4 regions of the Roseateles sp. GW823-FHT07B05 genome follow, and region 1 is predicted to be linked to each of the others. Evidence: predicted binding sites of a transcription regulator. Region 1 holds the regulator's gene; each other region holds the start of a gene.

The links. Region 1 encodes LexA, which represses DNA repair genes until DNA is damaged. Its sites were predicted from a motif close to ACTGTATNNNNATACAGT; they were not measured.
Region 2: a site for LexA is predicted at 1,912-1,929, ahead of imuA (translesion DNA synthesis-associated protein ImuA). Genes of this name have one in related genera too.
Region 3: a site for LexA is predicted at 2,692-2,709, ahead of imuA (translesion DNA synthesis-associated protein ImuA). Genes of this name have one in related genera too.
Region 4: a site for LexA is predicted at 3,631-3,648, ahead of AC1Q7O_RS22985 (putative DNA modification/repair radical SAM protein). Genes of this name have one in related genera too.

The regions. Positions count from the first base shown of each region.
Region 1 is NZ_JBXAGX010000015.1:101-5,857, forward strand. It holds gene AC1Q7O_RS23315 (pyocin activator PrtN family protein) at 25-300, shown strand; gene AC1Q7O_RS23320 (hypothetical protein) at 960-1,232, shown strand; gene lexA (transcriptional repressor LexA) at 1,588-2,256, opposite strand; gene AC1Q7O_RS23330 (asparaginase) at 2,339-3,256, shown strand; gene AC1Q7O_RS23335 (esterase-like activity of phytase family protein) at 3,257-4,708, opposite strand; gene AC1Q7O_RS23340 (organic hydroperoxide resistance protein) at 4,832-5,266, opposite strand; gene AC1Q7O_RS23345 (MarR family winged helix-turn-helix transcriptional regulator) at 5,311-5,757, opposite strand, start outside.
Region 2 is NZ_JBXAGX010000001.1:122,814-128,570, reverse strand. It holds gene AC1Q7O_RS00615 (DUF2726 domain-containing protein) at 1-78, shown strand, start outside; gene AC1Q7O_RS00610 (serine/threonine protein kinase) at 366-1,424, shown strand; gene AC1Q7O_RS00605 (YciI family protein) at 1,438-1,824, opposite strand; gene imuA (translesion DNA synthesis-associated protein ImuA) at 1,993-2,859, shown strand; gene AC1Q7O_RS00595 (DNA polymerase Y subunit UmuC family protein) at 2,828-4,117, shown strand; gene AC1Q7O_RS00590 (error-prone DNA polymerase) at 4,114-5,757, shown strand, end outside.
Region 3 is NZ_JBXAGX010000005.1:432,307-438,063, reverse strand. It holds gene AC1Q7O_RS14365 (hypothetical protein) at 1-426, opposite strand, end outside; gene AC1Q7O_RS14360 (hypothetical protein) at 676-852, opposite strand; gene AC1Q7O_RS14355 (hypothetical protein) at 1,225-1,587, opposite strand; gene AC1Q7O_RS14350 (SOS response-associated peptidase family protein) at 1,608-2,567, opposite strand; gene imuA (translesion DNA synthesis-associated protein ImuA) at 2,725-3,564, shown strand; gene AC1Q7O_RS14340 (Y-family DNA polymerase) at 3,494-4,810, shown strand; gene AC1Q7O_RS14335 (error-prone DNA polymerase) at 4,820-5,757, shown strand, end outside.
Region 4 is NZ_JBXAGX010000014.1:36,201-41,957, forward strand. It holds gene AC1Q7O_RS22970 (GNAT family N-acetyltransferase) at 1-371, opposite strand, end outside; gene ptsP (phosphoenolpyruvate--protein phosphotransferase) at 490-2,268, shown strand; gene lplT (lysophospholipid transporter LplT) at 2,284-3,552, opposite strand; gene AC1Q7O_RS22985 (putative DNA modification/repair radical SAM protein) at 3,655-4,905, shown strand; gene AC1Q7O_RS22990 (TIGR03915 family putative DNA repair protein) at 4,905-5,672, shown strand; gene AC1Q7O_RS22995 (ATP-binding protein) at 5,696-5,757, opposite strand, start outside.

The sequences.
Region 1 (5,757 bases):
GTTGCGCAACGCGAAGGGTCAGACATGAATACGGCGTTCCTCCTGATGGCCCAATACGACGGTCGGGCGGTCATCCCCGTCGACGTTGTCGCGCGGGACTACTTCCCGCACCTGAGTGCCGACAAGTTCCTCAGGAAGGCAGCCCTCGGCGAGATCAGGTTGCCCGTGGTGCGCATCGACCCTGGCACTCAGAAGAGCGCAAAGGGCGTCCACCTGGCTGACTTGGCCCAGTACATCGACGACCGTCGCGCCGCAGCGATCAAGGAGGCTGCGCAGCTGGCCTGCGCCGCACGCTCCTAGCGCCGCAGCAATAGGCCGATGACGCTCTGCCGCTTGGCCACTGCCGACGATGCCAAACGCGCGGCCAATAGGTGAGCCGCGCTGACCAACGCCACACGGGCATTAATCTACATTCGCGCGATTGTTTCGGCGGGGTCGGCGTGTTCGGCCGAAACGCCAAGTGCGCAGCGCAGCAGTGACCCGGCATGGCCAAAGTGAACAGGAGTAGACGAAACGGCGTGAATCAGGCAATCAGGCGCCGTTTTGTCCCCGCCTGTTTTCTAGCGGGGACAATAGGCGGGGACAATATCTCTCTTTTGAATCAATGGCTTGCAGAGCTTGTCCCCGTGTCCCCGCTGTCCCCGCGACTTTTGCAGCGGGCGGGCGATGTAGGTCTGAAGTCGCGCCGCGCCGCCTGTGGATAACTTGCGCGCACAATCTACATTGTGCGAAATAGCGGCGGGGTTAGAAGTGCTGCATTTGTGAGCATCGGCCGCGATGCCAATAGGCATGCGGGTTGCGAGCCGGTGGGGGTGTGGACAACACCTCTGCGCGAATGTCGACAACCGGCGTTATGTTAAATAAATGTAGATTAATCTGCTGTTTGATCTACTTTGAGTGATGCGCTACGCTGCTTGCAGCGTAGCGGTTGAAGCCCCAAGCGGGCAGGAAGGAAAGCGATGACACCGGAGCAGTTCGACACCGGCCTAGAGGAGCTGGGCTGGAAGGCGGTTGACTTCACCCGCCGCACGGGTCTCGTCCCCAACACGGCCTGGCGCTGGCGCAAGGGGCTGACGCCCATCCCTGAGTGGGTGCCGCAGTACCTCGCCGCGCTGCTTGAGCTGAAGTTGCTGCGGGCGACGCTGGACCTGGAGCGGCTTCACGGCGTGCTCGCATCGGTGGCGCGGCCGATGGGTGCTGAGCCGGCGCAGACTGGGGACGCGGACGCCTGATTTCGAGTCAGGTGCACGCGGCATGCGCGGGAGTCGCTTGGCAGAGTTACCCGGTTTCCAGCGCGCCAAGTTACCCGGTTTGGGCCAGTTACCCGGAAAGTTACCCGGTTGACCGCACGCCAGTGGGCGGCCCGCTCGATGCCCAGGAATCACAATCCTGGCACACCTGAAGTGCCCTGCAGCGAGGTCACGCGGCGCACTGACCGGGTAACTTTCCGGGTAACTCGTCAAGGCCATCAAGTGAAAACCCAATAGCCATGCGGGTTTGCGGGCAGGGTTCAAGTGACCCCGGCCCACCCAAAACGAAAGGCCCGTGTCGGTGACACGGGCCTTTTTCATTTCCATCGAACCGGGGTCAATTGAACCCTTGTCCACGAATCAGTCCGACGGCCAGGCCCTCGATGCTGAAATGCTCGTCCTCGCTGACGAGGATGGGCTGGAAATCGGCGTTCTCGGGCAGGAGTTCGATGCCCGCAGGCCCGCGCTTGAAGCGCTTCACGGTCACTTCCTCGCCGACGCGGGCGACGACGACCTGGCCGTTGCGGGCCTCCTTGGCGGACTGCACCGCCAGCAGGTCGCCGTCGAGGATGCCGATGTCTCGCATGCTCATGCCCTTGACCTTGAGCAGGTAGTCGGGCTTCTTGGCGAACAGGCTGGGCTCGACGGTGTAGGTCTGCTCGACATGCTCCTGCGCCAGGATGGGCGCGCCGGCGGCGACGCGGCCGATCAGCGGCAGCGTCAGCTGCGACAGGCTGGGGATGGGCAGGCTGAACTGGCGGGCGCGGTTGACGGCGCTGAGCGTGTCGGACTTGAGCCGGATGCCGCGGGACGTGCCGCCTACCAGTTCCAGCATGCCCTTGCGGGCCAGCGCCTGCAGATGCTCCTCGGCGGCGTTGGCGGACTTGAAGCCCAGCTCGGCGGCGATTTCGGCGCGCGTGGGCGGGGAGCCGGTGCTCTCGATCGCGTGGCGGACCAGGTCGAAGATCTGCTGCTGGCGGGCGGTAAGCTTGGGTTGGTCTTGCACGGGCGGCCTTTTTGTTGGGCTGGTTGTGTATCCAGTATCTGTATTTTTATCCAGGAATCGAAAATTGCAAACCCTTGAGCCCTTGATCGTCATTCTCGGCACGGGCGGCACCATCGCCGGTACCGCGCAGAGCGCCGCGGATGGCGTGGGCTACACGGCGGCGCAGCTGCGTGTGGAGGACTTGCTGGCCGCCGTGCCGACGCTGGCCGGGCGACGGCTGGAGGCGCACCAGGTGGCGCAGCTGGACAGCAAGGACATGGACATCGCCACCTGGCAGGCGCTGGCCGCCGCGGTGCAGGCGCAGCTGGACCGGCCCGACGTGGGCGGCATCGTCATCACCCACGGCACGGACACGCTGGAGGAAACCGCTTACCTGCTGCACCGCGTGCTGGCGCCCGCCAAACCGGTGGTGCTGACGGCGGCCATGCGGCCGGCGACGGCGCTGGTGCCGGACGGGCCGCAGAACCTTGCGGATGCCGTGCAAGTGGCGGCCACGCCGGGCGCTGCGGGCGTCGTCGTGGCGTTCGCAGGGCGTGTGCATGACGCGCTGCAGGTGCGCAAGACGCACAGCTACCGCGTCGATGCGTTCGAGTCGACGGACGGCGCGCTGGTGGCGCGCGTGGAGGAGGGCACCGTGCGCGTGCTGGGCCGCTGGCCCGCGGGCGAGGCGCTGGGCCTGGTGCGCATCGCCGTGCCGGCGGCGGACTGGCCGCGCGTGGACATCGTGCTGAACCACGCCGGCGCGGACGGCCGCATCGTGCGGGCGCTGCTGGCGGCGGGCGTGGACGGCATCGTGGCCGCCGGCACCGGCAACGGCACGCTGGCCCGACCGTTGGAGGCGGCGCTGCGCGACGCGCAGGCTGCCGGTGTGCGCGTGCTGCGCAGCACGCGCTGCGATGCCGGGCCGGTGATGGACCTGCCCGGCCTGCTGCCGTCGGCCGGCGCGCTGAGCCCGGTCAAGGCCCGCATCGAGCTGATGCTGGCCTTGCTGGCGCGCTGATCAGGCGCGGCGCTGGCGGCGGGCCCAAGCCAGCACGCCCAGGCCGGCCAGCAGCATCGCGTAGGTCTCGGGCTCGGGCACCGGCGCCGTGTAGCCGGCGATGTCGGCCGTGTAGCTGTGAAGCACGCCGGGCAGCAGCTGGTAGGCGCTGGTCAGCGTGGCGCCCAGCGAGGTGGCGGTGGAGAAGCAGCCGGTCGTCACGCCCACGGGGCATTGGATGGACGAGGCGAACGGGTCCGCCTTGGTCACGTCCAGGTAGACGTCGAACTGCGTGCCGGTGCCGTTCTGCGTGACGCTGTAGTCGTTGTCGGTGCCGGCCAGGATGACGTACTTGCCGTTGGCCAGCTGCGGGCCGATGGCCAGGCCTTCCCACTTCTCGGGCGACTTGTTGCCCAGCGCGGCCAGCGTGTTGGCGTCCAGGTCCATGACCTTGGCACCCTTGGCGGCGGCGATGACACCGGCCGGCAGCGCGCCGCTGGCGGGCAGGTTGAGGCCGGACACGTCGGTGGCGGTGCTCAGGTCCACCTCGAAGACGTTCTTGTCGGGGCTGGCCACCGTGGCGCCGATGCCGATGCCGCGGTTGTTGCGCTCCAGCACGAGGAAGCGGTTGGCGTCGATGGCCACCAACGCCGAGATGCCGCGGCCCTGGCCCGAGCTGTTGAGCTGGTAGGCGTACTGGCCGACGGCCTCGCCGGTGGCGGTGTCGTACTTGACGATGCGGGTGTACTGGCCGCGCGTGCCGGAGGCGGCGTCGTAGCCGTCGGTGACGGTGCCGTTCTGCAGCATCGCGAACGCGTAGCGGCCGTCGGGCGTGATGGCCAGCGCTTCCAGGCCGCGGTTGCCTTCGCGGCCGCTGGTCAGTTGCGGCGTGCTGCCGGCGGGCGCCAGCGCGTTGTAGTCGACGCTGCTGCCGGCCTTGGGCACGAGGTTGGCCGGTGTGGCGTACTGGCGCACCAGCTGGCCGCTGCGGTTGAACTCGTAGACCGAGGGGCCGTACTCGTCGCTGACCAGCAGGTTGCCGGTGACGGGGTTGACGACGATGCCCTCGGGATCGAAGGACTTGCCCAGCAGGCTGGGCGTGGCGGGCGCCTGGCCGTTCAGCGCGATGCCGGCGCTGGTGAACTTGAGGGTCTGCTGGATCTGGAAGTTGGAGATCGCACCGGTGTTGGCGTTGATGTCCAGCGTGAAGCGCTGCACGCGCGTCTCGTAGGGCAGCGTGCCGCCGCCGGGGCCGCGGTCGGACAGGCCCCACCACTCGTTGCGGGCGCGGTCGTAGTAGATGTCGGAGAAGAAGCCGACGCGGCGGTCGAAGTCACTGCCGCTGGACAGGTCCAGCGTGTTGCCGGCGATGGTGATGCCGTTGATGAAGCTGACGTTGCTGACCGACGTGGCCGCAGCGGCCGAGGCGCTGGCGATGGCGGTCAGCGTGAGCAGAGAAGCTCGGAAGAACATGGGGCCCCCAGGACGTTGCTTTGTTGAAGAGCGTCGGAGGCTAGGCAGGGCTTGTGAAAACCCCGTGACGACGCCCCGGGGCACCCCGCACTCGCGTGAGCGGGGGAACCCGGGGCCGCGCGATCAGACGATGGTCAGCGTGACGTCGACGTTGCCGCGGGTGGCGTTGGAGTAGGGGCAGACCTCGTGGGCCGTGGCCACCAGGGCTTCCAGCTGGGCGCGCTCCATGCCGGGCACGGAGATCTTCATGTCGACCTGGATGCCGAAGGCGCCGGGCTTGTTGGCGTGCGGGCCGATGGCGACGTCGCTGGTGATGGAGACCTCGGCGGGCAGGGCGATCTTCTGCTTGCCGGCGACGGCCTTCATCGCGCCGATGAAGCAGGCGGAGTAGCCGGCCGCGAACAGCTGCTCGGGGTTGGTGCCGAAGGCGCCGTCGCCGCCCAGTTGCTTGGGCGTGGTCAGCACGGCGTCCAGCGCGCCGTCGGAGGACTTGGCGGTGCCGGCGCGGCCGCCGGTGGCGGTGGCGGTGGCGGTGTAGAGGGCTTTTTCGATGGCCATGGTGGGCTCCTTGGGGGTGGGGGAACGGGAAGAGGTGAGGCGCTTCAGGCCGCCTCGGTGGCCGCAGTCAGCTGACTGCGCAACTCATGGAGGCGCTGCGTCAGCAGCGCGAGTTCGTGCAGGTCGCAGGCGCTGGCGCAGGCCAGCTGGCCGGGAATGTCCAGCGCCTGGCGGCGCAGCTTGCGCCCGGCGGGCGTCAGGAAGATGTCGACGCGGCGCTCGTCATCCCGGGCGCGGCGGCGTTCGATGTGGCCCAGCGTCTCCAGGCGCTTGAGCAGCGGCGTGAGGGTGCCGGAGTCCAGCGACAGCCGCTGCCCCAGCTGGCCGACGGCCAGGCCGTCGCTCTCCCACAGCACCAGCATCACGAGGTACTGCGGGTAGGTCAGGCCCAGCGGGGCCAGCAGCGGCTTGTAGAGCTTGGTCATCGCCAGCGAGCTGCTGTAGAGCGCGAAGCACAGCTGGCGGTCCAGCTGCAGCCACTGCTCCCGCGG
Region 2 (5,757 bases), on a different contig from region 1:
GAAGCCATGATGGACGACATCGTGGGCGTCGTCGTCGACGCGCCGCGCTACGCGACCGAGCGCCCCCGCCGCCGCTAAGGGCCTGCCAACCCCAGGGCAATGGGTCGCGAACGCCCGCCGCCCGGGGCCAATCAAGGCGCGGCGCGCCGCCAGCACCTGTGTGCGGGCAAGTGGCGTAACGCCGAGTGGCCCCTGGCGGCGGGCGTTCCCTTCGGGTTGTGGTCAGAGAGCCCGCGCGCGGCGTTGCAAATGCTCGCCGGGTGTCCAACCCGGCTCCGCTTTGCGCCTTGCTCGCGGGCTTTCTGGCCACAACGCGACCCATTGCCCTGGGGTTGGCAGGCCCCCATCCCGGCGACACTCGCCGGATGCACCACGCGACCCCTGACCTCAGCTTCGGCGACCTGACGCCGGAGTTCATGCTCGACGCCCTGGACGCCGCCGGCCTGCGCGCCGACGGCCGGATGCTGCAGCTCAACTCCTTCGAGAACCGCGTGCTGCAGGTCCACCTGGAAGACGACCGCCCCGGCCGCGGCGTGGGCGTCGCCAAGTTCTACCGGCCGGGCCGCTGGAGCGACGCGCAGATTCTGGAAGAGCACGCCTTCGCCGCCGAACTGGCCGCCGCCGAGGTGCCCGTCGCCGCGCCGTGGGTGCTGGACGGCGGCACCACGCTGTTCCATTACCAGGGCCAGCGCCTGGCCGTCACGCCGCGGCAGGGCGGGCGCGGGCCGGAGCTGGAAGACCCCGAGGTGCTGCGCTGGATAGGCCGGCTGCTGGCGCGGCTGCACGGCGTCGGTCGCCAGCGGCCGTTCACCGCGCGGCTGTCCTGGGCCAGCGCCGCGCCGGCCCAGGCGGCGCGGGACTGGCTGATGCAGAACGACGCGATCCCGCCCGAGATCGCCGCAAGCTGGGACGACGCCGCGCGCCGCTGCATCGACAGCATCCAGGCCGCCTTCGACAGCCTGCCGGACCTGCCGCTGACGCGCCTGCACGGCGACTGCCACCCCGGCAACATCCTGTGGACGCCCGACCGCGGGCCGCATTTCGTCGACCTGGACGACGCCGTCATGGGCCCGGTCGTGCAGGATCTGTGGATGCTGCTGCCCGGCGAGCCCGATGCCGCGCGCCAGCTGCTCAACGCCGTGCTGGACGGCTACGAGCAGATCGCCGAGTTCGACGACCGCGAGCTGCGCCTCATCGAGCCGCTGCGCACGATGCGCATGATCCACCACAGCGCCTGGCTGGCCCGCCGCTGGGGCGACCCGGCCTTCCCGCTGGCCTTCCCGTGGTTCGGCTCGCCCAACTACTGGCTGGACCAGGTGGCCAAGCTGCGCGAGCAACTGGAGGCCATGCGCCCCAAGGACGCGCCGCCGACGCTGGCGCGCGACGAGGACGAGGTGAACTTCGACGGCGACGGGTTCGCCTGACGCCTCACCACCCCTAACGCCAGGTCGCCGGCGTCTCGTTGGTCGCCACCGTCACGTCGGCACGCGTGCCGTCCAGCGGGCGGATCTCCATCGTCAGGCCGAACTGCAGGCAGGGGTTCTCGGCCGCGATGGCCGCCGCCTGCGCCAGCGTCTCGGCGACGATGAACCAGTAGCCGCCCACCCACTCCTTGGTCTCGGCAAACGGGCCATCGGTGATGAGCCCGCCCTTGGCGACGACGCGGCAGCCCGGCTCCAGCCGGCTGCCGGGCTTGAGCCGCCCCTCGACCAGGCCCCGCTCGTACCAGACGTAGAACGCATCGATGGCCGCCTGCACGGCCTGCGGGCTGGCGTCTTCGTCCCACTGGCCACGGGACAGCACCAGGTAGTCGTTCATCGGCATCGGCAAATCTCCTGGAAGTTGCGCGGGCGACGCGCGGCACCCAGGACAGGAATGCTAGCGGGCGACCGAGGTGGATAGTCGGAAAATACTGGATATGTATACAGTATTGTGGTCTCATCCAGGCTCCGCTTTCTTCCCCCGTTGTCTCCGTTTTCCGTCTGCACGGCCATGTTGTCCGCTCCCGCCACCGCCTATGCCAGCCCACCCGCGCCGGGCCATCCGCCGCCGGGCCAGCCCTCACTGGAAGCCCTGCTGCAAGGCCGGCTGTGGCGTGGCAGCAGCCTGGGCGCCGCCGCCACGCCGACGCTGCCCAGCGGCTTTGCCGCGCTGGACGGCGAGCTGCCCGGCGGTGGCTGGCCGCTGCGCGCCGTCACCGAGCTGCTGACGCCGCAGTTCGGCGTGCTGGAGTGGCGGCTGCTGGCGCCGGCCCTGCAGCGCTGGTGGGCCGGCCAGGCGCTGCCCGCCGCCGCGCCGGGCCGCCGGGCGCGTGCCGCCGAGCCCGCGCTGCGCTCGCTGCTGCTCATCAACCCGCCACACGCGCCGCACCTGCCCGGCCTGCAGGCGCTGGGGCTGCCGCCGTCCGCGCTGATCTGGGTGGATGCCGCCACGCCGGCTGAAGCGCTGTGGGCCGCGGAGCAGGCCATCAAGTCGCGCGTGGCCGTGCTGGCCTGGCTGCCCCAGGCGCGGCCGGAGCAGATCCGGCGGCTGCAGGTCAGCGCGTTGAGCTCCGACGCGCCCGCCTTCCTCGTGCGGCCGGAGCGCGCGGGCCAGCAGTCCTCGGCCGCGCCGCTGCGCCTCGTCGTGCAACCGGGCGACGGCTGGGCGCTGAACGTGCACCTGCTCAAGCGCCGCGGCCCGGCGCACGAGGGCTGGCTGGAACTGCCCGCTGTGCCGGGTGCGGTCGAGCCGCTGCTGACGGCCGCCAAGCGCAAGCCCCTGCCGGCACCGGGCCCGGCGCCCTCGCCCGCCCCTGCGCCGGCGTCCCCTCCGCTGGAGCGCGCCGATGCGCTGGCTCGCGCTGTGCTGCACGCCTGATGCAGCGGGGAATGACGCCCTGGCCTGGCTGGCGCTGAGCTTCACGCCCCGCGTCGCCCGGCTGGAGGAGGCGGTGGTGGCCGAGGTGTCGGCCAGCCTGCGGCTGTTCCGCGGCGCCCGCGCGCTGCGGCTGCGACTGCAGGCCGACGCTGCGCAGGCCGGCCTGGCGCTGGGCGCGATGGCCTGGGCGCCCACCGCGCTGGCGGCGCTGGCACTGGCACGCAGCCCCGGCGCGCCCCGCCAGGGCCGGCTCGCCGACCGGCTGGACGCCCTGCCGCTGGCCGCCCTCACGGCCGCGCACGCGCACCACGCGATGCTGGCCCGGCTGGGCTGCACGCAGCTGGGCGAGCTGCGCCGGCTGCCGCGCCCGGCGCTGGCCAGGCGCTTCGGCCCCGCCTTGCTGGTGGCACTGGACCGGGCCTACGGCGACCTGCCCGAAGCACATGACTGGCTGACGCTGCCCGACCGCTTCGACGCGCGGCTGGAGCTGCCCTGGCGCGTCGAGCACGCGCCCGTGCTGCTGAGCTTTGCAGAGACCCTGCTGCGCCAGCTCTGCACCTTTCTCACCGCGCGCCATGCCGGCGTGCGCACGCTGCGGCTGGCCTGGCAGCACGACGCGATGTGCGCCCGCGACGTGGCCGGCAGCGGCGAGCTGACGCTGGCCACCGCCGACACCACGCGTGACCTCGCGCGGCTGACCCGGCTGCTGGGCGAGCACCTGGCCCGCACGACGCTGGCCGCACCGGCCGGCGAGATCACGCTCAGCGCCGACACGGTGCTGCCGCTGCAGGAAGGCAGCCACAGCCTGCTGCCCGGCCCGTCCGACCCGGCCGAGCGTGCGACGACGCACGCGCTGCTGGAGCGGCTGTCGGTGCGGCTGGGTGCCGGCCGTGTCTGCGAAGGCCGGTTGCACGAAGACCACCGGCTGGACCGCATGCAGCGCTGGCAGCCCTGGCCCGCGCCCGCGTCGCCGCCCGTGCGCCAGCCGCCCGGGCCGCAGCCCACCTGGCTGGTGGAGCCGCCGCTGCCGCTGCGCTGCGATGCGCGGGAGCAGCCCGTCTACGCCGGTGCGCTGGCGCGCATCAGCGGGCCGCACCGCATCGAGGCCGGCTGGTGGGAAGGCCCGGGCCAGTTGCAGACGCGCGACTACTACGTCTACCGCAGCGCGGCGCGCGGGCTGCTGTGGGTCTATCACGAGCGGCTGTCGGCCACCGAATCCGACGCGTCGGGCTGGTTCCTGCACGGGGTGTTCGCATGAGCCCGCCGCAGTCCGACCGCGACGAGCACCTGCACGAGCTGCGCCGGCTCGGCTTCGCGTCGGACGCCGACATGCGCCGCGTGGCCGACGCGCAGGCGTTCGACACCTCGGCCGCGCCGCGCCCAACCGCCCGGCCCGGCGAGCCGCCGCCTCGCGAGCTGCCGCGCTACGCCGAGCTGCACTGCCTGACGGCGTTCAGCTTCCTGCGCGGCGCGTCCGAGTCGGCCGAGCTGGTGGAGCGCGCCGTCACGCAAGGCTACGAGGCGCTGGCCATCACCGACGAATGCTCGCTGGCCGGCGTCGTGCGCGCGCACAAGCAGCTGCGCGAGATGCGCGAGGCGGCGCACCACGCGCTGAAAGAGGCTGCCACCGAGGCCGGCGAACCGGTCGACGGCATCGAGCAGCCGCAGCTCATGAAGCTGCTGATCGGCAGCGAGTTCCTCGTCCGCGACGACACCGGCACGCCGCGCTTCAAGCTCGTGCTGATCGCGCAGAACCTCAACGGCTACGGCAACCTCAGCCAGTTCATCACGCGGCTGCGGCGCGCCAGCCCGGTCAAGGGCGAGTACACGCTCTACTTTCGCCAGCTCGCGCCCGAGAAGCTGGCCGACTGCCTGGCCCTGCTCGTGCTGCCGCGCGAGGCAAGCGACGCCGACCTGATGACGCCGGCGCACTGGGTGCTGCGCCACTTTGCCGGCCGCGCGTGGCTGGCCGTGGAGCTGCTGCGCGAGGCCAGCGACGCGCTGTGGCTGCAGCGGCTGCAGTCGCTGTCCGACGCCACCGCGCTGCCGCTCGTCGCCGCCGGCGACGTGCATTTCCACGTGCGCTCGCGCAAGGCGCTGCAGGACGTGATGACCGCCACGCGGCTGGGCCGCACGGTGGCCGAATGCGGGTTCGACCTGCAGCCCAATGCCGAGCGGCATCTGCGCAGCCGCTACCGCATCTCGCAGCTGTGCGCGGCGGAGCTGATGGCCGAGACGCTGCAGGTGGCGGCGCGGTGCACGTTCAGCCTCGACGAGATCCGCTACCAGTACCCGAGCGAGGTCGTGCCTGCCGGCGTGACACCACGCCAGCACTTGCGCCACCTCACCTATGCCGGCGCGGAGAAGCGCTGGCCGTGGAACGAGCACGGCCTGGGCGGCGTGCCCGACAAGTGGAAGCACCGCATCGAGCACGAACTCGAGCTGATCGAGGAGCTGGGCTACGAGCACTACTTCCTGACCGTCGCCGATGTCGTCGCGTTCGCGCGCAGCATCGGGATCCTCTGCCAGGGGCGCGGCTCGGCCGCCAACAGCATCGTCTGCTACTGCCTGCACGTCACGTCGGTGGACCCGGATCGATCGACGCTGCTGTTCGAGCGCTTCATCAGCCGCGAGCGCAACGAGCCGCCGGACATCGACGTCGACTTCGAGCACGAGCGCCGCGAAGAGGTCATCCAGCACCTCTACGACAAGTACGGCCGCGACCGCGCCGCGCTGACGGCCGTCGTCATCTGCTACCGCCCCAAGAGCGCCATCCGAGATGTCGGCAAGGCGCTGGGCTTCAGCGAACAGCAGTTGGAGGTGATGAGCAAGGACCACAGCGGCTGGCCTGGCCAGGTGCTGCCCGAGGATCACCGCGCCGCGCTGCTTCAGCGCCTG
Region 3 (5,757 bases), on a different contig from region 1:
CAGACGATGGCGTACGGTGGCTGGAGCAGAGCGGTATCCGTCGAGCAAGGATAGAGCGAGTGTCAGAGCCGCCTCGCCATCGCCAAGGTCATTGCCCGTGTCGGCAAAGGCGACGAGCAGGGCAGCTACCAGATTCTGCCTGTATTGGTACACCTTCCTATAGAGGCCTGGGTCAATGCTTGCATGCATCGACCACTTGCCATCGGGCATCCACGCAACTAAGTCATCAAAGCTGTCCGCGAGGTAGACCTCCAGTAGGCAAAGCACCCTGTGGTGCATTCGCGTTGCCCTGGCGCCGGTCAAGCCGTAGTTGGCGATGGCGGCGCAGATGTCCGAAGAGATACGTCGCAACCACAACCGGTCGTCGTCGTCCATGACGAGGTGGACGAGGATCTGGTTTCGATAGAGGCGGTCTAGCAAGTCCATGCCGGCCGCCTTCGCATGCGTGGTTCTAGCCATCTTTGCTATGCCGCCATCCTATGGCTCAACATTCCCCCGCGGTAGTTTCGCCCCGCTTGGCATCTCCACGCTTTTGGGCCGGCGTGCGGTCGTTGCCCTTGTTATAGCGGTGGTCATGAGAACCGTCCGACTTATTGCGGCCGTATGGCATTACGCCGACCGTCGCAAGGGGAAGTGGCGTGCCCTGCGGGAGACGGAGAAACTGCGCCAGTGCCTTCATTTGGCGACCTCGGTGGAGCCGGAGGGGCGGCCGGAGGCGGCCGAATCGCAACGGTCGGTCGCGACGTCGTAGATGTCCGACGCGACGCGAGCCGCCACCGTCGTCACGACGACGGTGCCGACCAATTCAAGGATGGCTGTGATGGCCGAAGGAACAAAGAAGAACGGGATCATTTGAGGTCCTAGGTTGAGCAGCCGGGAATCCGACTGGACTATGGAATAGATCCTAGGACGCCCCCCAATGCGGCGTCATTGGTCGTGTTTGATGTACCGATTCGTACACAAAACTGGGAAAACGGCGAAGCGGCCTTGCATCCGTTGCCAAGTGCCTTCGACGGTCGCCTGCCGTGAGTGCTAGGAACGCACCTTCCGCTTTCGGCACAACGCTGCCACTCGCGGCGAAGCGTCGAACCGGGGAAGCTGGGCGGTAGCTTCGACGACCCCTGGTACCACCATAGCAGCCGTCGCAGGCGGCCGATCCGCCCTGGCCAGAATCGGCCGCCGGCTGCTTCTCAAATCTCCGTCTACTCCGAAATCTCTAGCGCGTCATCTACCTCGATGCCAAGGTACCTGTACGCGAGGCCGCTTGGATGCAATGCGCTTGCGTGAGCGCTTGCCGCAGTAGTTGCAGATCACCTTGCGATCAGCGGCCCGCGGCGGTGGCGGCCCGACAGGCCGCCCCTCGGCCTCGCGGATCCGTTTCAGGCATGCCAACAGGCTGGTCATACTGATGCCACTGGCAGGACCATCCGGGCCGTCGACCACCGTCTGCCAAGCCTGCGTGCCTGGCCAGAAGTCGACCCGGTCATCCATCCGCAGGCGCTTGCCACCGTCAAGCGACACGACGTTCCCCGCACCGAGTCCGCCAAGCCCGGCCTGGCTGGCGGCAGCTTGCTTGTACTTGCCCATCCCGCGCCTGCGCTGCCTGCCTACGCGGCCTGCCGGTGCTCGTAGAACGCCGGCGTCCGGTCATCGAAGATGTCGTAAAGCGCCTTGAGGTTGCTCGGATCCGGGTTCAGCCAAGCATCGACATGCTCAGGTCTGATGCGGACGATCATGCGATCGTGGCCAGCGGCTGCGACCTCTGGCGGTGGCTCATCCGTGATCGCAGCAAACGACAGCAGGTCTGGCTCGCCGTCCTTCTTCCAGTGCGACCACAGGCAGGCGATGTACATCAGCTCCGGCGGGTTGGGGTTGAACTGCAGGACCACGTTCTCCGGCTTCTCGTCCGGCGCCAGCGGCCGGTGCTCCATGTCGTGGCGCTTGACGTTCTCGAAGAAGGTGTCGACGAGCAGGATGCCGTGCGTGTGGCCGAACTGGCCCCGCCAGAACCCCTCGAGGTTGTCCCTGCGGGCGTTGTAAGTGCCGGGGAACTTGACGTCGTAGTCGGCAGGCTTCCCGGCCGGCCGGCATTGATAGCGCATGGGCAGCACGACGCGTTGGCCGTCACGCACGACCATCACCGGCGCGTAGACGCCTGGGAAGATGCGCGAGTCGCGGTCCAGCAGTTCGGTCCGGCGCAGGTCGTCCAGGTCGAGCCGAGCCTTGGAAATCTTCGACGGCGCGATGCGCAGGCTGTCCAGCGCGGCCTTCGTCTGCTTGGTCTGCAAGGACCGCTCGGCGTCGGCCAGGCGCTTGCGCTGGGCAAACAGCTCCTGCTCCAGCGCCATGGCCCGGTCCGCCTTGTAAGCATCGATTAGCTCCTTGATCTCCAGTTCCTCTGGCGTCGTGGCGTCCCGCTCGAACGCCTCTTCCAGGGCCTTGGGGATCTTGAGCTTGGCCACCTGGCGGCCGTAGAAGACCCGCACGAATTCCTTGATGCTGAGATGGGCGCCGAACAGGCGCGTGTAGTCCCGGTAGTCGGCACGGATCTGGGCGGAGTAGCACATGGGCGAACGTCCCTGCGAGTCGATGGGCCAGTTATCGCACGCCGGCGCACACAACTCCAGCGGCCGCCAACTCCTCCCGCAAGTCAGCGTCATGCCCGACTAGACGCCGAACACGGCTGCATATACTGTATGCACATACAGTATTTTGCCTACTCCGATGTTGCCCGTCTCCGCCGGGCTGGACGGGGCGTCGCCGCCTCACAGCCTGCCCTCTCCCACTCAAAACGCCGGCGTCACTGCGCCTGGGTCGCTCCCTCACGATGTCGAGGCGGCGCTGTGGCGCGGCGATCAGCTGGGCGGGCCGGTGGCAGAGGTGCTGCCGACTGGATTTGCAACGCTGGACGTCGAGCTCCCCGGGGGCGGCTGGCCTTGCGGATCGTTGACCGAGGTGCTGGTTCGCCAGTTCTCCATCGTTGAGCTGCGCCTGCTGTCGCATGCCATCGCGCAGCAAACCTCCGCCGGCCGGAGCGTCGCGCTGGTGGGCCCGCCGCTCGCGCCGCATGCCCCTGGACTGCGCCACGAGGGTATCGACGAGCGCCAGCTCGTCTGGATCGACGTGGACGCGCCGCGCGACCGACTGTGGGCCACCGATCAGCTCGTCAAGGGTGGCAGCTTCGGCGCCGTCATTGCCTGGTTGCCCCTGGTGCGCGCCGAGCAGATCCGGCGCCTCCAGGTCCTGGCCAGTCGCTGCAAGGGGCCGGTCTTCCTGTGCCGCCCCGAAGTCGTCGCGCAAGACGCCTCTGCGGCACCACTCCGTGTTCTGGTGCGCGTGGACACGGACTGGCAGATCACCGTCGACGTGCTCAAGCGCAAGGGCGTGCCGCTGGAGCAGACGCTGCGCCTGACCTCCATGCCCGGTGGCCTCAGCAAGATCATGACCCCGAGGCTGCGCTACCCCAGCCGCCTCATGCCCATCGAGCCCAGCCATGTTGTGGTCAGCCCTGCTGTTGCCGCCGTGCGCCAACGACCCGAGTTCGCCGAGTCCTCCAAGCCCTGACGCCCTCCAGGCCGTGGCCACCTGGGCGTTGCAGTTCACGCCCCGTGTCGCCATCGTCGAGGATGCCGTCTTGATGGAGGTCGAAAGCAGCACACGCCTGTTCGGTGGCAAGCGTGCGCTACGTGACCGTGTGGTCGCCGAAGCCGCCGAGCTCTCGGTACAGAAAGTTGCCTGGGCGCCCACGAGCCTGGCCGCCCTGGCGCTGGCGCGCAACAACCGGGAGGACGGCATCCGCCGGCCGCTCCAGGACATCCTGGACGCACTGCCCATGGAAAGCCTGAGTGCGATCTGCCCGCACGCGACGACGCTGGCGCAGACCGGCTGTCGCACGCTGGGCCAGGTGCGCGCCCTGCCGCGCGCCGGCCTGGCCCGGCGCTTCGGCAAGGAGCTGCGTCAGGCGCTGGACCGCGCCTACGGGTACGAGCCCGACGGCTATGCGTGGGAGGTGCTGCCCGAGCAGTTCAAAGGCCGGCTGGAGCTGCCCTTCCGCGTCGAGCATGCTCCGGCGCTGCTGCAGGGCGCACGACGACTGCTGGTGCAGATGTGCGGCTGGCTGGCAGCCCGGCATGCCGGAGCGACCGCGTTGACGCTGCATTGGTGGCACGACACGATGCGATCCCGCGAAGCCGGCACGGGCGGCCAGCTCACGATCGGGACGGCCGAACCGAGCCGTGACGTCGAGCATCTGTGCCGGCTGCTCGCCGAGCACCTGGCCAAGGTCGAACTCCTCGCGCCGGTCGGCGACCTTGAGCTGACCGCGAACGAAGTCCACGAACAGGCGGGCAGCAATGGCTCCCTGCTGCTGGACGACACCGACGTCACCGAGTCACCGCAGCTGGTGCTGGAGCGCATGGCAGCGAGGCTGGGGCCCGAGGCGGTGCGTCGCTGTGTCGTGCATGCCGACCACCGCCAGGAATGGATGGCGCACTGGCAGCCCGCCGCCGAGCCCCTGCCGCGCCAGGCCGAGGTCAGCACCGAACTCCCTCAACCCACCTGGACGCTTCGCGAGCCGCTGAAGCTTGCTGTGCGCAACAACCGGCCGGTCTACCAGGGCGAGCTGCAGCTGCTCGCGGGACCGCAATGCGTTGAAGGCGGCTGGTGGGACCGCGACGAGGTGGCTGGCTCCGGGCGACTCGTGATGCGGGACTACTGGCTAGCCGAATCCCGGCATGCCGGTCTGCTGTGGATCTTCCAGGCCAAGCTCGACGACGGCACTGGCTGGTTCTTGCACGGCATCTTCGGTTGAGGCGCCACCGTGATTCCGCCCTATGCCGAGCTGCGCTGCGTATCGAACTTCACGTTCCTGCGCGGCGCCAGCAAACCTGAAGAGCTGGTGCAGCGCGCCAAGGCGCTGGGCTACAGCGCCATCGCGATCGCCGACGAATGCAGCATGGCCGGCATCGTGCGAGCGCACACGGCCGCCAAAGAGGTGGGTATCAAGCTGCTGGTCGGGTCGCAGTTCGAGGTTCGCTCGGACACACCGTTCAGCTTCGTCGTGCTGGCCACCAACCGCAACGGCTACGGCAACCTCTGCGAGTTCATCACTCACCTGCGCCGGCGCTCCGAGAAGGGCAGCTACTTCCTGGACCTGGACGAGATCGACAGCAGGACGCTGGCCGACTGCGTCGTCATTGCGGTGCCGGACCGCCGCTGCGACCAGGCACAGATGGAGGTCATCGCGCGGTGGTTGCTGCGGCACTGGACCGGCTGTTGCTGGCTCGGTTGGGAGCAGCTGCGCCGCCTGGACGACGAGGTGCAGCTCCACAAGCTGCGCGAATGCAGCGAACTGACGGCCGTGCCCATCGTTGCGGTCGGCGACGTCCACATGCACGTGCGCTCTCGCAAGCCGCTGCAGGACGTGCTGACGGCAACGCGGCTGCGCATGCCCATCACGGCATGCGGCCTGAAGCTGCGCCAGAACGCCGAGCAGCACCTGCGCACACGACGGCGCATTGCCGAGCGCTGCCCGCCCGAGCTGATGCTGGAGACGCAACGCGTCGCCAACCGCTGCGACTTCAGCCTCGACGAGCTGAAGTACCAGTACCCCGACGAAGTAGTGCCGGCGGGCGAGACACCGCAGAGCTATCTGCGTCGCATCGTCTACGAGGGTGCAGGCCGGCGCTGGCCGACCGGCATTCCCGCGGAGGCCCAGACCCAGATCGAGCATGAACTGTCCCTGATCGCCGAGCTGCG
Region 4 (5,757 bases), on a different contig from region 1:
CGCAGCCGGGTCAGGTCGAATTCGGTGTCGCTGTACAGGCCGCCGGCGCGCTTGGCCGCGGCCGGCGTTAGCACGCGGTAGGTGCCGACGACGGGGCCGGGGTCACCGTCCTCGCCGGCCGCGCGCACCAGCAGGTGCTCGCAGTAGGCGTCGAACAGGTCCACGTCCAGCCCGGCCGGCGCGTGGCGGGGCGTCGGCAGGCGGGCGCCCATCTCGACGGCGAAGACCTGGTAGCGCAGGGCCTGCGCCTCGCGGACCTCGGACTCGCTGGCGGCCCAGCTCACCGTGAGGCGGGTGGCCGTGGCGCGCTCGGCACGCGGCAGAGCGGGGGCATGCATCAGCGCATGCGTGACGATTTGGCTGCGGTTCATGCCGCCATGCTGGGCGGCCGGCTTGACGCAGCGGTGAAGGTCCTATGAAAAAACCATGACGCCCGGCGCCGGCGTGAGCGGCTACATTGGCCGCTCGATCTGCGAAAGGGCGCTGCTGATGAGTTTCCAGGTGTTCGGCATTGCGGTCTCGCGTGGCGTGGCCATCGGCCGCGCGGTGCTGGTGGCGTCCAGCCGTGTCGACGTCGCGCACTATTTCGTTGCGCCGGACCAGATCCAGGCCGAGATCGCACGCCTGCTGCGCGGCCGCGACGCCGTTGCGCGCGAGCTGGAGACGCTGAAGGACGAACTGCCAGACGACGCGCCGCACGAACTGGCCGCGTTGCTGGACGTGCACCTGATGCTGCTGCACGACGAGGCACTGACCGGCAGTGCCAGCCAGTGGATCGTCGAGCGCCACTACAACGCCGAGTGGGCGCTGTCCGCCCAGCTGGAAGTGCTGGCGCGCCAGTTCGACGAGATGGAGGACGACTACCTGCGCGAGCGCAAGGCCGACCTGGAGCAGGTCGTCGAGCGCGTGCTGGGGGCGCTGACGCACGAGGAGGGCGGCGGCGCCGTGCCCGTCACGGCGCGCGACTTCGGCGGCGAGGACCCGCTGCTGCTGGTGGCCGCCGACATCTCGCCGGCCGACATGATCCAGTTCAAGCGCAGCGTGTTCCGCGGCTTTATCACCGACATCGGCGGCAAGACCTCGCACACGGCCATCGTCGCCCGCAGCATGGACATCCCGGCGGTGGTCGGCACCCGCGAGGCGTCGCGCCTCATCATGCAGGACGACTGGGTCATCATCGACGGCGATGCCGGCACCGTCATCGTCAACCCGTCGCCCATCGTGCTGGAGGAGTACCGCTTCCGCCAGCGCCAGAGCGAGCTGGAGCGCGCCCGCCTGGCGCGGCTGCGCCACACGCCGGCCGTCACGCTGGACGGCGAGCACATCGAGCTGCACGCCAACATCGAGATGCCGGCCGACGCCGAGGCTGCCGTCGGCGCCGGTGCCACCGGCGTGGGCCTGTTCCGCAGCGAGTTCCTGTTCATGAACCGCGACGGCGAGCTGCCCAGCGAGGAGGAGCAGTTCATCGCCTACAAGGCCGCCGTCGAGGCGATGAAGGGCATGCCGGTGACGATACGCACCGTCGACATCGGCGCCGACAAGCCGCTGGACCGGCTCAGCGTTTCCGAACTGCGCCACGAGCATGTGCTGAACCCGGCCATGGGCCTGCGCGCCATCCGCTGGAGCCTGGCCGAGCCCAGCATGTTCCGCCAGCAGCTGCGCGCCATCTACCGGGCCAGCGCCTTCGGCAAGGTGCGGCTGCTGATCCCGATGGTGGCCCACCTGGCCGAGGTGCGGCAGATCATCGAGACCCTGCGCAAGGTGCAGCAGCAGCTGACCGATGCCGGCCACGCGTACACGCGCGTGGAGCTGGGCGTCATGATCGAGATCCCCGCCGCCGCCGTCATGCTGCCGCTGCTGCTGCGCCACGTGGACTTCGTCTCCATCGGCACCAACGACCTGATCCAGTACACGCTGGCCATCGACCGCGCCGACGAGGCCGTGGCCCACCTCTACGACCCCTGGCACCCGGCCGTGCTGCAGCTGATCTCGCAGTCCATCGCGCAGGCCCGCGCGGCGGGCAAGGGCGTCAGCGTCTGCGGCGAGATGGCCGGCGACCCCGACTTCACCGAGCTGCTGCTGGCCATGGGGCTGCGCAGCTTCTCCATGCACCCGTCCCAGATCCCGGCCGTGAAGCAGCGCGTGCTGCGCTCGGACGCGCAGCGCCTGGCGCTGGCGCTGCCGCGCCTGCTCGACAGCGAGGACCCGCGGGCGGCGGCCGAGAAGGAACTCGCCGCCGCGCGCAGCGGCAGCGCGGCGGTGCACTGACGCGCGCTGCGCGCCTCAGGCGCGCGAGCGCCGGTCCACGCCGATCAGCGCCAGGATGGCCACCGCCACCAGCACGCCCAGCCCGCTCAGCGTCACGCCGATCGCCACCCCCGCCGCCTCGCAGCCGGCGTAGACGGCCAGCATCGCCAGCACGCTGAGGTTCTCGTTGAAGCCCTGCACGGCGATGGAGCGCCCCGCGCTCAGCAGCGTGGCGCCGCGGTGCTGCAGCAGCGCGTTCAGCGGCACCACCATCGCGCCGCCCACGGCGCCCACCAGGCACAGCACGGCGGCGGCCAGCGCGAGGTCGTGCACCTGCGCGACCACCGGCATCAGCAGCCCCAGCGCCACGCCGGCCCACAGCCCGTGCCGCGCCTGGTGCAGAGCCAGCCAGCGGCCGGCCGCGCCGGCGCCGGCGATGACGCCCACCGCCACCGCCGCCTGCAGATAGGCCGCCTGGCTCAGCGGCAGCGCCAGTGCCTCGCCGGCCCAGCGCAGCACGGCGAACTGCAGCGTGGCGCCCACGCCCCAGAACAGCGTCGTCGCGGCCAGCGACAGCCCGCCCTCGCGGTCGCGCCACAGCATGCGGTTGGCGGCGCGGAACTCGCGCACCAGCGTCGCGGCGCCGTGCGACGCGCTGCGCTGGCGCCGGCCGCTGTCGGGGATGCCGGCGTTCAGCGCGCTGCTGGCCGCGTAGATCAGCAGCAGCGCCGCCAGCGAGCCGGTCAGTTTGTCGGCCGGCAGGTCCCAGCCGTCGCAGAAGAAGGCCAGCGGCGAGCCCAGCCACAGCGGGCTCACCAGCAGGCCGCCCAGCACCGCGCCCAGCAGCGCGGCGGACACGACGCTGATCTCTATCCAGCCATTGGCCTTCACCAGCGCCTCGGGCGCGGCCAGCTCGGTGATGAGGCCGTACTTGGCCGGCGCGTAGGCCGCTGCGCCCAGCCCGACGACGGCCAGCGCGGCCACCGGGTGCAGGCCCAGCACCATCAGCGCCAGGCCGGCGATCTTGACGAGGTTCATCGCCGCCATCACGCGGCCCTTGGCGAAGGCGTCGGCCAGCGGCCCCACCCAGGGCGCCAGCACGACGTAGGCGGCCATGAAGCCCACCTTCAGCAGTGGCGCCCACCAGGGCGCGAAGCCCTGCTCGAGCAGCAGCGCGATGGCGACGATGAGCAGCGCGTTGTCGGCCAGCGCCGACGCGAACTGCGCGCCGATGACGAGGCCGAAGCCACGCGGCAGCGCGGGGGGGCGGCAGGGCGCGGCGGCGCTGGAGGTCGTGGCGTGCACTGGCGCCGCACTGTGGTGGCGGCGCGTGAATCGACGATGAAAAGCCGTGACGGCGGCGTGACGATGTGCGGTCTTGGTGCTGTATGCAATTACAGTATCCGCATGGAAGTTCAGGACAAGCTCGCCATCCTGGCGGACGCCGCCAAATACGACGCCTCCTGCGCCAGCAGCGGCACCGAGAAGCGCCACTCGCGCGACGGCCAGAGCCTGGGCTCCACCAGCAACGGCATCTGCCACGCCTACACGCCGGACGGTCGCTGCGTGTCGCTGCTGAAGGTGCTGCTGACCAACTGGTGCGTCTACGACTGCCTGTACTGCATCAACCGCAAGAGCAGCGACGTGAAGCGCGCGCGCTTCAGCATCGACGAGGTGGTGCAGCTGACGCTGTCGTTCTACCGGCGCAACGTCATCGAGGGGCTGTTCCTGTCCAGCGGCATCATCCGCACGCCCGACTACACGATGGAGCAGGTCATCGAGGTGGCCCGCCGGCTGCGCGAGGAGGAGCATTTCAAGGGCTATCTGCACCTGAAGACCATTCCCGACGCGTCGCCCGAGCTGGTGGAGCGCGCGGGCCGCTACGCGGACCGGCTGTCCATCAACGTCGAGCTGCCCAGCGCGCAGAGCCTGCAACACCTGGCGCCGGAGAAGGACGCCGCGGGCATCGAGCGCACGATGTCGCGCATCCACCTGCGGCTGCAGGCCGCACGCGAGGCGAAGCGCGAGGCCCAGGCAGTCCGCGCGCTGCCCGGCGCGGCCGCGCGCACCGCGCCGCCGCCGCGTTTCGCCCCGGCCGGGCAGAGCACGCAGCTCATCGTCGGCGCCGACGCCTCCGACGACCGCACCGTGCTGCAGCTGTCCAGCCGGCTCTACACGGGCCAGGGCCTGCGGCGCGTCTACTACTCGGCCTACAGCCCCATCCCGCACGCCAGCCGCGCGCTGCCGGCGCAGGCGGCGCCGCTGCTGCGAGAGCACCGGCTCTACCAGGCCGACTGGCTGCTGCGCTTCTACGGTTTCCGGGCCGACGAGATCGTCACCGACGCCGGCTTCCTGTCGCTGCAGCACGATCCAAAGCTGGCCTGGGCGCTGGCCCATCCGGCGCAGTTCCCGCTGGACGTGGACCAGGCGCCGCGCGAGCAGCTGCTGCGCGTGCCGGGCCTGGGCGTGGGCTCGGTGGACAAGCTGCTGGCCGCCCGCCAGCACCGCCGGCTGCGCCGTGCCGACCTGCTGGCGCTGGGCCCGCTGGCGCGCAAGGCGCTGCCCTTCGTCGTCGCGGTGGACCATCGCCCCCGCCCCGCCGACGTGCAGGCCCTGGCGCGGCCCGCGGCGGCGCCGCAGCAGGTGGCGCTGTTCTGATGAAGCTGCCGCTGCGCTACCCGGCGGACTGGGATGGTTTTGCCGCGCAGCTGCCCGCGCTGCTAGCGGGTGACGGTGCCGGCTGGACGCATGACGTCGGCGCCCAGGCCGGCCTGTTCGGCGAGGCGGCGGCGACGGAAGCCGGTGAGGCCGCCGCGTGGCGCGCACCCGCCGGTTGGGACGCACTGGGCCGGGCGGTGGCCATGCATGCCGACGACGACCGCTACGCGCGCCTGCTGGCCTTTGCGCGCCGGCTGCAGCGCGAGCCCGGGCTGTGGGCCGACGTGCTGGACGCCGACCGTCGCCGGCTGCAGTCCATGGCCCGCCAGGTGGGCCGCGAGATCCACAAGATGCATGCCTTCGTGCGCTTTCGCGAGGTGGCCGACGCGCAGGCGCCGGGCGGCCGGCGGCATGTGGCCTGGTTCGAGCCGGTGCACCACGTGCTGCGCGCGGCGGCGCCGTTCTTCGTGGACCGCTTCGCGCAGCACGCCTGGGCCATCCTGACGCCGCTGGGCTGCCTGCACTGGGACGGCCAGCGCCTCACCGGTGCCGGCCCCGCCAGCCGCGAGGACGCGCCGCCCGAAGACGCCGGCGAGGCGCTGTGGCTGACCTACTACCGCAGCATCTTCAACCCCGCCCGCGTCAAGGTGGCGGCGATGAAGAAGGAGATGCCGGTGCGCTACTGGGCGCAGATGCCGGAGACGCAGCTCATCAGCGAGCTGATCAAGGACGCGCCGCGGCGCGAGGGGCGCATGCGCGGAGTGTGACGCACGGCGGGGCGAGGGGCTCGTCAGCCTTTTTCGAAGAGCAGCGCCAGCTGGCTCGCGATCAGCAGCTCCTGCCGCGTCCAGG